Regions from separate parts of the Franzmannia qiaohouensis genome, predicted to be linked through region 1. Evidence: predicted binding sites of a transcription regulator. Region 1 holds the regulator's gene; each other region holds the start of a gene.
What was found. The regulator sigma-54, encoded in region 1, starts transcription at its own class of promoters, with help from an activator protein. The targets are predictions, from matches to a motif close to TGGCACNNNNNTTGCTNT.
Positions count from the first base shown of each region.

Region 2: the regulator sigma-54 is predicted to act here: its motif matches at 1,498-1,515, upstream of QC821_RS03570 (sugar phosphorylase).
Region 3: the regulator sigma-54 is predicted to act here: its motif matches at 1,652-1,669, upstream of QC821_RS00545 (P-II family nitrogen regulator).

Region 1 covers NZ_JARWAM010000006.1:88,998-92,269, reverse strand. Annotated here, with positions in the region: gene rapZ (RNase adapter RapZ) at 1-68, opposite strand, end outside; gene QC821_RS09510 (PTS sugar transporter subunit IIA) at 148-636, opposite strand; gene hpf (ribosome hibernation-promoting factor, HPF/YfiA family) at 644-952, opposite strand; gene QC821_RS09500 (RNA polymerase factor sigma-54) at 1,064-2,476, opposite strand; gene lptB (LPS export ABC transporter ATP-binding protein) at 2,639-3,272, opposite strand, start outside.
Region 2 covers NZ_JARWAM010000002.1:301,445-304,716, forward strand. Annotated here, with positions in the region: gene ribD (bifunctional diaminohydroxyphosphoribosylaminopyrimidine deaminase/5-amino-6-(5-phosphoribosylamino)uracil reductase RibD) at 1-945, opposite strand, end outside; gene nrdR (transcriptional regulator NrdR) at 963-1,442, opposite strand; gene QC821_RS03570 (sugar phosphorylase) at 1,551-3,272, shown strand, end outside.
Region 3 covers NZ_JARWAM010000001.1:105,861-109,132, forward strand. Annotated here, with positions in the region: gene QC821_RS00535 (YifB family Mg chelatase-like AAA ATPase) at 1-1,073, opposite strand, end outside; gene QC821_RS00540 (accessory factor UbiK family protein) at 1,105-1,437, opposite strand; gene QC821_RS00545 (P-II family nitrogen regulator) at 1,730-2,068, shown strand; gene QC821_RS00550 (ammonium transporter) at 2,178-3,272, shown strand, end outside.

The DNA of each region.
Region 1 (3,272 bases):
TCTTCGAGGGCCTGCAAGGCAATCGATTTACCCGAGCCGGATCGGCCGCTGATGATCACGAGCTGCATGCTGCTCTCCTGCGCGAACCTGCGCTAAAACGTGCCGCCGACATGAGTCGCGGGGCTTCCAGGCGGCCCTGGCAAAGGCTCAGGGAGCGGGAGTATCGGGATGCTGGGCCTGACGGTCGATGGCATCCATCAGGGTATCATGAAGTTCACGCTGACTCTCGCAGTGGCGCAGTTTGGCGCGGGTCTCGGCGTCGTTCATCACGCCGGCGACTTCGGCGAGCAGTGCCAGGTGGGTGTCGTCGGCCTGTTCGGGAACCAGCAGCACGAACACCAGATCTACCGGGTCACCGTCGATGGCATCGAAGTCGACCGCTTCGCTGAGCTTGAGAAAGCCGGCCAGCGGCGTCTTGCAGTGGGGACTGCGGGCATGGGGGATGGCGACCCCGTTGCCGATGCCGGTACTGCCCAGCCGTTCGCGTCCGATCAACCGGCTGAAGACTTCCTGGCTGTCGAGGCTCGGGGTGTTCTGGGCAATGAAGGTGCTGAAGAATTCCAGCACCCGTTTCTTGCTCCCCCCGGGGACGCCGAACAGGGCGCGCTCGGGGGGCAGGATGGTTTGCAGAGTCATGGAGAAATCAGCGGACACCGGCGCCTTGGGCGCGGGCCTGAGCTTTTTCCTTGTGTTTGACCAGTTGGCGGTCGAGCTTGTCGGCCAGGGCGTCGATGGCGGCGTACATGTCCACGTCCTGGGCATCGGCGTGAATATCGGCCCCTGCGGCGTGCAGGGTGCAGGCGGCGTGCTGGCGCTCCTTTTCGATGGAAAGCGTGACCTGCACGGTGGTGATGTTGTCGTAGTGTCGTTCGAGGCGGGCAAGTTTCTCGTCGACGTAATCACGCAGCGATTCGGTCAGTTCAACATGGTGTCCGGTGATGTTGACTTGCATGGCACGCTCCTTTCCTGCGGGTGTCGCTTCGATTGTAACCCTTTTTGTGGCGCTGCATAGCCCCTGTGCCGGTGGATTTGATCAGCACCGATGTTGCAGGTTTTTTTACTGTCAGGACAGACGCTTGCGCTCGCTTGAGGGCGGGATGCCCATGGCTTCGCGATACTTCGCCACGGTACGCCGGGCGACCTTGATGCCGCTATCGGCGAGCAGGTCGACCAGCTTGCTGTCGGACAGCGGCTTGCGCGCCGGCTCCTCACCGATCAGCTTCTTGAGGCGCGCGCGGATCGCGGTGCTGGAGTGGGCGTCGCCCTCGCCGGCGCCGCCGACGTGGCTGGAGAAGAAGTACTTGAGCTCGAACACCCCGCGCGGGGTGTGGATGAATTTCTGGGTGGTGACACGCGAAATGGTCGACTCGTGCATCTCCACTGCCTGGGCGATGTCGGCCAGGATCAGCGGCTTCATGGCTTCTTCGCCCTGCTCGAGGAAGTCGAACTGGCGCGCCATGATCTCGCGACCGACCCGCAGCAGGGTGTCGTTGCGGCTCGACAGGCTCTTGATCAGCCAGCGTGCCTCCTGCAGGTGCTGCTTCATGAAGGCGTTGTCGTCGCTCTTGTCGGCGCGCTTGATCAGTGCTGCGTAGTCGGGCTGGATACGCATCCGTGGCAGCGCCTCGGGATTCAGCTCGATGCGCCACCCGGCCTGAGTATGGCGGGCGATCAGGTCGGGGATGACGTAGTCATTGCCGCTGTCGCTGAAGGCCTGGCCGGGGCGCGGGTCGAGGGTGCGGACCAGGGCAATGACGTGGTCGAGCTGGTCGTCATCGAGGCGCAGGCGACGCTTGAGCAGCTTGCGATCGTCGCCGGCCAGGGCTTCCAGGAACTGGCGTACCAGGCGCTTGGCCTGTGGCAGCAGCGGGGTGTCATCGGGCAGCACGCCGAGCTGCAGCATCAGGCATTCGCGCAGGTCGCGGGCACATACCCCGGTAGGCTCGAACTGCTGCAGGCGCAGCAGCACCTGCTCGACCTCGCTGACCTTGAGGCCGGCAAGCCCCTGGTCGCGCAGCCCGCCGCTGAGTTCGTCGAGGCTCGCCGCCAGGTAGCCGTTGTCATCGACGGCATCGATCAGGCTCTCGGCGATGATCCGCTCACGGTCGACCAGGTCGGTCATCGCCAGCTGCCAGGCCAGGTGGTCATGGAGGCTTTCACCGCTGGCGTTGCGCTCGAAGTCCGGCGCTTCGCCGCTGCCGCTGGGGGCCATGTCCTGGTAGGTGTCCGACCAGTCGCTGTCGACCGACAGCTCGTCGGGGATCTCGCTCGACCAGTCGTCCTCCTTGGCCTCGGCGACCTCCTGCTCGCCGAAAGCGTCGTCGAGCTCGAGCATGGGGTTGGACTCCAGCGCCTGCTGGATTTCCTGGCGAAGATCGAGGGTCGACAGCTGCAGCAGGGCGATCGCCTGCTGCAGCTGGGGGGTCATCGTCAGGTGGGTACCGACGCGCAGTTGCAACGAGGGTTTCATGGCCATGGGGGAGACGGCTTCGCTGACAAGTGAGCGATTACGTTAGCCCGCGTCGCGACCCCATGCAAGCACTATGGTATGAAATCTCTGCAATAAGCATGCCATGCGCAATTCGTGTGCCAGTTGTCAATAGCCCAGCGTGTTTTCATGGGCTTGAGGACGGTATTCTTAGAGCCGGAAGTCCTCGCCGAGGTAGACGTCGCGGACTCGCTGGTTATCGAGCACCTCGGTGGCGCTGCCCTCGGCGATGATCTGGCCGTCGCCGACGATATAGGCGCGGTCGCAGATATCCAGGGTCTCGCGGACGTTGTGATCGGTGATCAGTACGCCTATGCCGCGCGCCTTGAGCTGGCGGATGATGCCCTTGATCTCGCCCACTGAGATCGGGTCGACCCCGGCGAAGGGTTCGTCGAGCAGGATGAAGGTCGGCTCGGTAGCCAGCGCGCGGGCGATCTCGACCCGGCGTCGCTCACCGCCGGACAGGCTCATGCCCAGATTGTCGCGGATATGGGTGACATGAAACTCGCCGAGCAGCTGTTCGAGGCGCGCCTGGCGCCCGGCGCGGTCGAGGTCCTTGCGGGTCTCGAGGATTGCCATGATGTTGTCGGCCACCGACAGCTTGCGAAACACCGAGGCTTCCTGGGGCAGGTAGCCGAGCCCGGCCTGGGCGCGCTCGTGCATGGCCGCCCGGGACAGGTCGCGGTCGTCGATATGGACCTCGCCGGCGTCGGCCTTGACCAGCCCGACGATCATGTAGAACGAGGTGGTCTTGCCGGCCCCGTTGGGGCCGAGCAGGCCGACG
Region 2 (3,272 bases), on a different contig from region 1:
GAGCATCGCCCCGGCCAGGGTCGCGCCGGTCTCCACCAGCACCTCGTTGGCCTGCTCCTCGCTGGCCAGATGCCGCAGCAGCGCCTCCAGATCGACGCGCCCGTGGATATCCGAGGCCAGCACCCGCACCTCGGCCCCCGCCGCCTCGAGACGCGCGCGGCGCTCGGCGTCATGGCTGCAGGTGGCGACCAAGGTGCGGCCCGGCTCGCGCAGGCAGGCCGCCGCCTGGGGCAGCCGCAGCCGCGAGTCGACGATGACCCGCAGCGGCTGGCGCGAGGCGATCGCCTCGGCGTCGTCGAGGTCGAGCTGCGAGGCGCGCACGGTGAGGCGCGAGTTATCGAAGATGATCGACTCGACGCCGCTGATCACCGCGCTGGAGCGCGCACGCAGTCGCTGCACCTCGGTGCGCGCCCGCGGCCCGGTGATCCACTGCGATTCGCCGGAGCGCATCGCCGTGCGCCCGTCGAGGCTGGTGGCCATCTTCAAGCGCACAAAGGGACGCTGCCGGGTCATGCGCAGAATAAAGCCGGGGTTGAGCGCCTGCGCCTGCTCCTCCATTAGCCCGCACGCCACCTCGATACCTGCCTCGCGCATGATCGCCAGGCCGCGCCCGGCGACCTGGGGGTTGGGATCCTGCATCGCCACCACCACGCGCTTGACGCCGGCCTCGACCAACGCCTCGGCGCAGGGGCCGGTGCGGCCGTGGTGGGAGCAGGGCTCCAGGGTGACGTAGGCGGTGGCCCCGCGGGCGGCGTCGCCGGCGGCGCGCAGCGCGTGCACCTCGGCATGCGGCTCACCGGCGCGGGCGTGAAAGCCCTCGCCGACGATGCGCCGCTGCTTGACCAGCACACAGCCAACGCGGGGATTGGGATCGGTGGTATAGAGGCCGCGCCGCGCCAGGGTCAGGGCGCGGGCCATCCAGGTTTCGGCAGTCGCTTTGGGCATGCGTCGTCCGTGTGCAATCAACTATCGTCGTTGGGCGAGAACGAGGGTTCCTGGGCCAGGCGGTCGATCTCGGCGCGAAACTCATCGAGGTCTTGAAAGCGGCGATACACCGATGCAAAGCGAATGTAGGCTACCTGGTCGAGACGCTTGAGCGCCTGCATCACCTCTTCACCGACATCCAGTGCCGCCACCTCGCGCTCGCCGCGGGCGCGCAGCCGCTGACGAATACGCTCCACCGCGGCCTCGATCGACTCGGCGCTGACCGGACGCTTCTCCAGCGCGCGCAGCATGCCGGCACGCAGCTTGCGCTCGTCGAAGGTCTCACGGGAGCCGTCGGCCTTGACCACCCGCGGCATTACCAACTCGGCGGTTTCGTAAGTCGTGAAACGCTCGCCGCACGCGGCGCACTGGCGGCGACGGCGCACCTGGTCGCCTTCGGCGACCAGCCGCGAGTCGGTCACCTTGGTGTCGTGCGTACCGCAGAAGGGACAATGCATGGGGTCAGTTCCGGCGTCGGTGTTGTTTTCAAACAGTTGCCGTAGTGTAAGCGCTTGGCACGCCTTCTGCATTAAGCTGAAGAGAGAAGCCTATCAAGGAGAGATGCCATGAGCTCGCCGACGCCCCCCACTGCGCTCGCCCCCCTCGATGCCGCGGCCTTCACGGCGCTGGCCAGCGCCCGGCTCGGCGAGGTCTACGGACCGCGCGCCGGCGAGGTGCTGCGCCGGCTGACCACCCTGCTGGCGCACCATCGTGAGGCATTGCGCGAGCGCCCCGGCGCCGGACGCCCACTGTGGAGCGAGCGCGACCAGTGGCTGATCAGCTACGGCGACACCCTGATCGACGGCGACCGCCCACCGCTGGAAGTGCTCGACGACTTTCTCGAACAGCGTCTCGGCGATACCTTCAGCGGCGTGCACGTGCTGCCGTTCTTTCCGTGGAGCAGCGACGACGGCTTTTCGGTGATCCACTATCGCGAGGTCAACCCGACGCTGGGCGACTGGTCGCACATTCAACGCCTGGCCGGTCACCGCGACCTGATGGTCGATCTGGTAATCAACCACGTCTCCCGCGAATCGCTGTGGTTCGTCGACTACCTGGCCGGCAGCCAGCCGGGACGCGACTATTTTATCGAGATGGACCCGGACACCGATCTCTCCCAGGTGGTGCGCCCGCGCAATTCGCCATTGCTGGTACCGGTGGCCACGCGCCGCGGTACCCGCCACCTGTGGGCGACCTTCTCCGAGGATCAGATCGATCTCAACTTCGCCAATCCCGATGTGCTGCTGGAGTTCATCGGCATCCTGCTGTTCTACGTCGAACAAGGCGCGCGGATCATCCGCCTCGACGCCATCGCCTTCCTGTGGAAGGAGGTCGGCACGCCGTGCATCCACCTGCCGCAGACCCACGCCATCGTGCGCCTGCTGCGCGGCATTCTCGACCATGTGGCCCCCGGCACCCTGCTGGTCACCGAAACCAACGTGCCGCACCGCGAGAACCTTAGCTACTTTGGGCTCGAGCGCCTCGAGGAGGGTGGGCTGGAACGCGGCGAGACGCCAGACGAAGCGCACCTGGTCTATCAGTTCACCCTGCCGCCGCTGCTGGTCCACACCCTGACCAGCGGCGACGCCAGCACCCTGGCCAGCTGGCTGCGTGGACTGCCCTCGCTGCCCGCCGGCTGCAGCTATCTCAACTTCACCGCTAGCCACGACGGCATCGGCGTACGCGCCCTGGAAGGCCTGCTGCCCGGGCATGAGGTGGAGGCGCTGCTGGAGCTGATGCACCGCTTCGGCGGTTTCGTCAGCATGAAGGCCAACGCCGACGGCGAGGACTCGCCCTACGAAATCAACATCACCTACTTCGAGGCACTCAAGGGCACCCGCCGCGGCCCTGATCCCTGGCAAATCGAGCGCTTCCTGTGCAGTCAGCACCTGATGCTGGCACTGCAGGGCATTCCCGCGCTCTACCTGCACTCCCTGACGGCCACCCTCAACGACCACGAAGGCATCGAGCGCAGCGGCAGGCTGCGCTCGATCAATCGCCGCCAGTGGGAGATGGAAGTGCTCGACGAGCTGCTCGACAGTCGCAATACGCCGACCCGCGAGGTGTTCCTGGCGCTCAAGCGGCGCCTCGACATTCGCCGCGGCGAGCCCTGCTTTCACCCCGACGCCGACCAGCAGGTGCTCGACACCCCCGCCAACCTGCTGGCCATCCAGCGCGGGCCGCTGGCCGACGGCCGACGCCTGCTGGCAATCTACAACGTCACCGACAAGCGCCAGCCGCTGGCGCTGCCGGCGCTTGCCGAGCATGACTGGCACGACCTGCTCGAG
Region 3 (3,272 bases), on a different contig from region 1:
CGCGGGTCGCCGAGGTGGCCGCAGGGGCAAGGGTTCATGGCGGCAACGAGCTGGAAGCGCGCCGGATAGCGGCGCTGATGGTTGGCCCGCGACAGCGCGATGCTGCCCGACTCCATCGGTTCACGCATCACCTCGAGCACATGGCGCGAGAATTCCGGCAGTTCGTCGAGAAACAGCACGCCGTGATGGGCCAGCGAGATTTCCCCGGGGCGCGGCTTGGAGCCGCCGCCGACCAGTGCCACGGCGCTGGCGGTATGGTGCGGGGTACGAAACGGCCGTCGCCCCCAGTCGTCGGTGAGCGGCAGCCCGATCACCGAGCGGATGGCCGCCACTTCCAGCGCTTCATCCTCCTCCAGCGGCGGCAGGATGCCCGGCAGCCGGCTGGCCAGCATGGTCTTGCCGGTACCCGGCGGGCCGGCCAGCAGCAAATTGTGGGCACCGGCGGCGGCGATCTCCAGGGCGCGGCGGGCTTGCTGCTGGCCGCGCACTTCGGCCAGATCCATGCCGCTGGCCACGGCCTCGAGGGGCCGCGGTTCGGCGTGGTGTGCCACCAGCTGCCGCTGCCCCAGCAGGTGCGCCACCACCTCCAGAAGATGCTCCGCCGGCAGTACCTCGAGTCCACTGGCCAGGGCTGCTTCGTCGGCGTTGGCACGCGGCACGATCAGGGTGCGCCCGGCACGCCGCGCCGCCAGGGCCACCGGCAGTACCCCGGTGACCGGGCGCAGCTTGCCGTCCAGCGCCAGCTCGCCAAGGCACTCCACCGTCTCCAGCGCCTCCCCTGGCACCTGCCCCGAGGCGACCAGGATGCCCAGTGCAATCGGCAGATCGAAACGCCCGCCTTCCTTGGGCAGGTCGGCGGGCGCCAGGTTGAGGGTAATGCGGCGGGTGGTGGGAAACTCGAGACCGGCATTGATCAGCGCACTGCGTACCCGCTCGCGGCTCTCCTTGACCGCTGCCTCGGCCAGCCCCACCAAGGTCAGGCCCGGCAGGCCGTTGGCCAGGTGTACCTCGACCAGCACTTCCGGCGCGTCGAGCCCCAGGCTGGCGCGGGTATTGATGATGGCAAGCGTCATGGCGGTCCCTCGCCGGTAAAATGACGTAGCGTCAGCGCGAAGGCTCGCCGCCGCCGGCATCTTCGGCCGGTGGGGTGTCGCCGCTAGCCTCGCGGTGGCTTTCCTCGCTGGGTGCCGCACCCTCGTCGAGCGCTGCTTCAAGCGTAGCGACCCGCGCTTCCAGCGTCTCGACGCGGCTGCGGGTGCGCTGCAGTACATCCATGAGAATATCGAAATCTTCGCGGGATACCAGCTCGAGACGCTCGCAGGCGCCGCGCACGACCTGCTGGACCCCCTTGTGAATCTCCTCCGGCGCCTGGGAGGCACCCTGCAAGCGCTCGCCCAGCTCACGGGCCAGACGGCCAAATCGATCTTGATGGGTCACGTGATTCTCCTCGTCATCCAGCGGTTATGCCTCACACCCAAGCATACGCAAGCTGCCAGCGCCACGCATGCCCCGCCAACGCTCTATTATGAGGCATTGAGCTTTCCTCTATGCCCCGCCTTGGTGCAAAGCCCTCCACTCCCTCCCATGAGGACCTTGCATGATGGTGCAAGCCGCCCCCTACATGACTGTTTAAAAAGCGAAATCTACAGTCTGGCACGCTTCACGCTATGTCCTAATCAGGCGCAAGCCGTTATGCACGCCTCAATCCTTTTCATCTGGGAGATTCGGGATGAAACTCATCACCGCCATTATCAAGCCGTTCAAGCTGGATGATGTCCGTGAAGCGCTGGCAGACAACGGCGTTCAGGGCATCACCGTCACCGAGGTCAAGGGCTTCGGCCGCCAGAAGGGCCACACCGAGCTGTACCGCGGCGCTGAATACGTCGTCGACTTCCTGCCCAAGGTCAAGGTCGAGATCGCCGTCGACGACTCGCGCGTCGAAGGCGTTCTCGATGCCATCCGCACCGCGGCCAACAGCGGCAAGATCGGCGACGGCAAGCTTTTCGTCACCCCCCTGGAAGACGTCATCCGCATTCGCACCGGCGAACGCGGCGCCGACGCGGTGTAAGCGGCGCCCCAGCGCTTTGCAAAAGTACGCAGGAATCCAGAAAAACGATGCTCAACGCGGACACTAACGCGGCCCAACCAGGCACGACATGGGCACAGGAGAACACCCAATGACAGAATTATCAGAGCTGACATACGCGCTCGACACCTTCTACTTTCTCATCTGTGGCGTACTGGTCATGTGGATGGCCGCCGGCTTCTCGATGCTCGAGGCCGGCATGGTGCGCTCCAAGAACACCGCCGAGATTCTGACCAAGAACATCGCGCTGTTCGCCATTGCCTGCACCATGTACCTGCTGGTCGGCTACTACATCATGTATTCCAGCGCCGGCGGCGGTTTCCTGCCTAACCTGGGCTTCCTGATCGGCAGCGAGAACACCCTCGACGCCATCACCTCCGGCGACGAGGATGCGCCCTACTACTCGATGCGCTCCGACTTCTTCTTCCAGGTGGTGTTCGTTGCCACTGCGATGTCGATCGTCTCGGGTGCCGTGGCCGAACGCATGAAGCTGTGGGCCTTCCTGGCCTTCGCGGTGGTCATGACCGGCGTCATCTACCCGATCTCCGGCTACTGGACCTGGGGCGGTGGCTGGCTCGACGCAGCGGGCTATTCCGACTACGCCGGTTCCGGCATCGTGCACATGGCCGGCGCAGCTGCCGCCCTGGCCGGTGTGCTGGTCCTCGGCCCGCGTAAGGGCAAGTACGGCAAGGACGGCGCCATCTACGCCATCCCGGGTGCCAACATGCCGCTGGCGACCCTGGGTACCTTCATCCTGTGGATGGGTTGGTTCGGCTTCAACGGTGGCTCCGAGCTGAAGATGTCCGACGGCATCTCGGCCAACAACGTCGCCCAGGTGTTCGTCAACACCAACGCTGCGGCCGCCGGTGGCGTGATCACCGCGCTGATCCTGGCCAAGCTGTGGTTCCGCAAGGCCGACCTGACCATGGCCCTGAACGGCGCCCTGGCCGGCCTGGTGGCGATCACCGCCGAGCCCCTCGCGCCCTCCGCGCTGGGTGCCACGCTGATCGGTGCCGTGGGCGGTGCCATCGTGGTGGCTGCCATCGTCAGCCTCGACAAGCTCAAGCTCGATGATCCGGTCGGTGCCATCTCGGTGCACGGCGTGGTCGGTATCTGGGGTGTACTGGTGGTGCCGCTGTCGAATGCCGACGCCTCCTTCGGCGCCCAGATCATCGGTATCATCGGC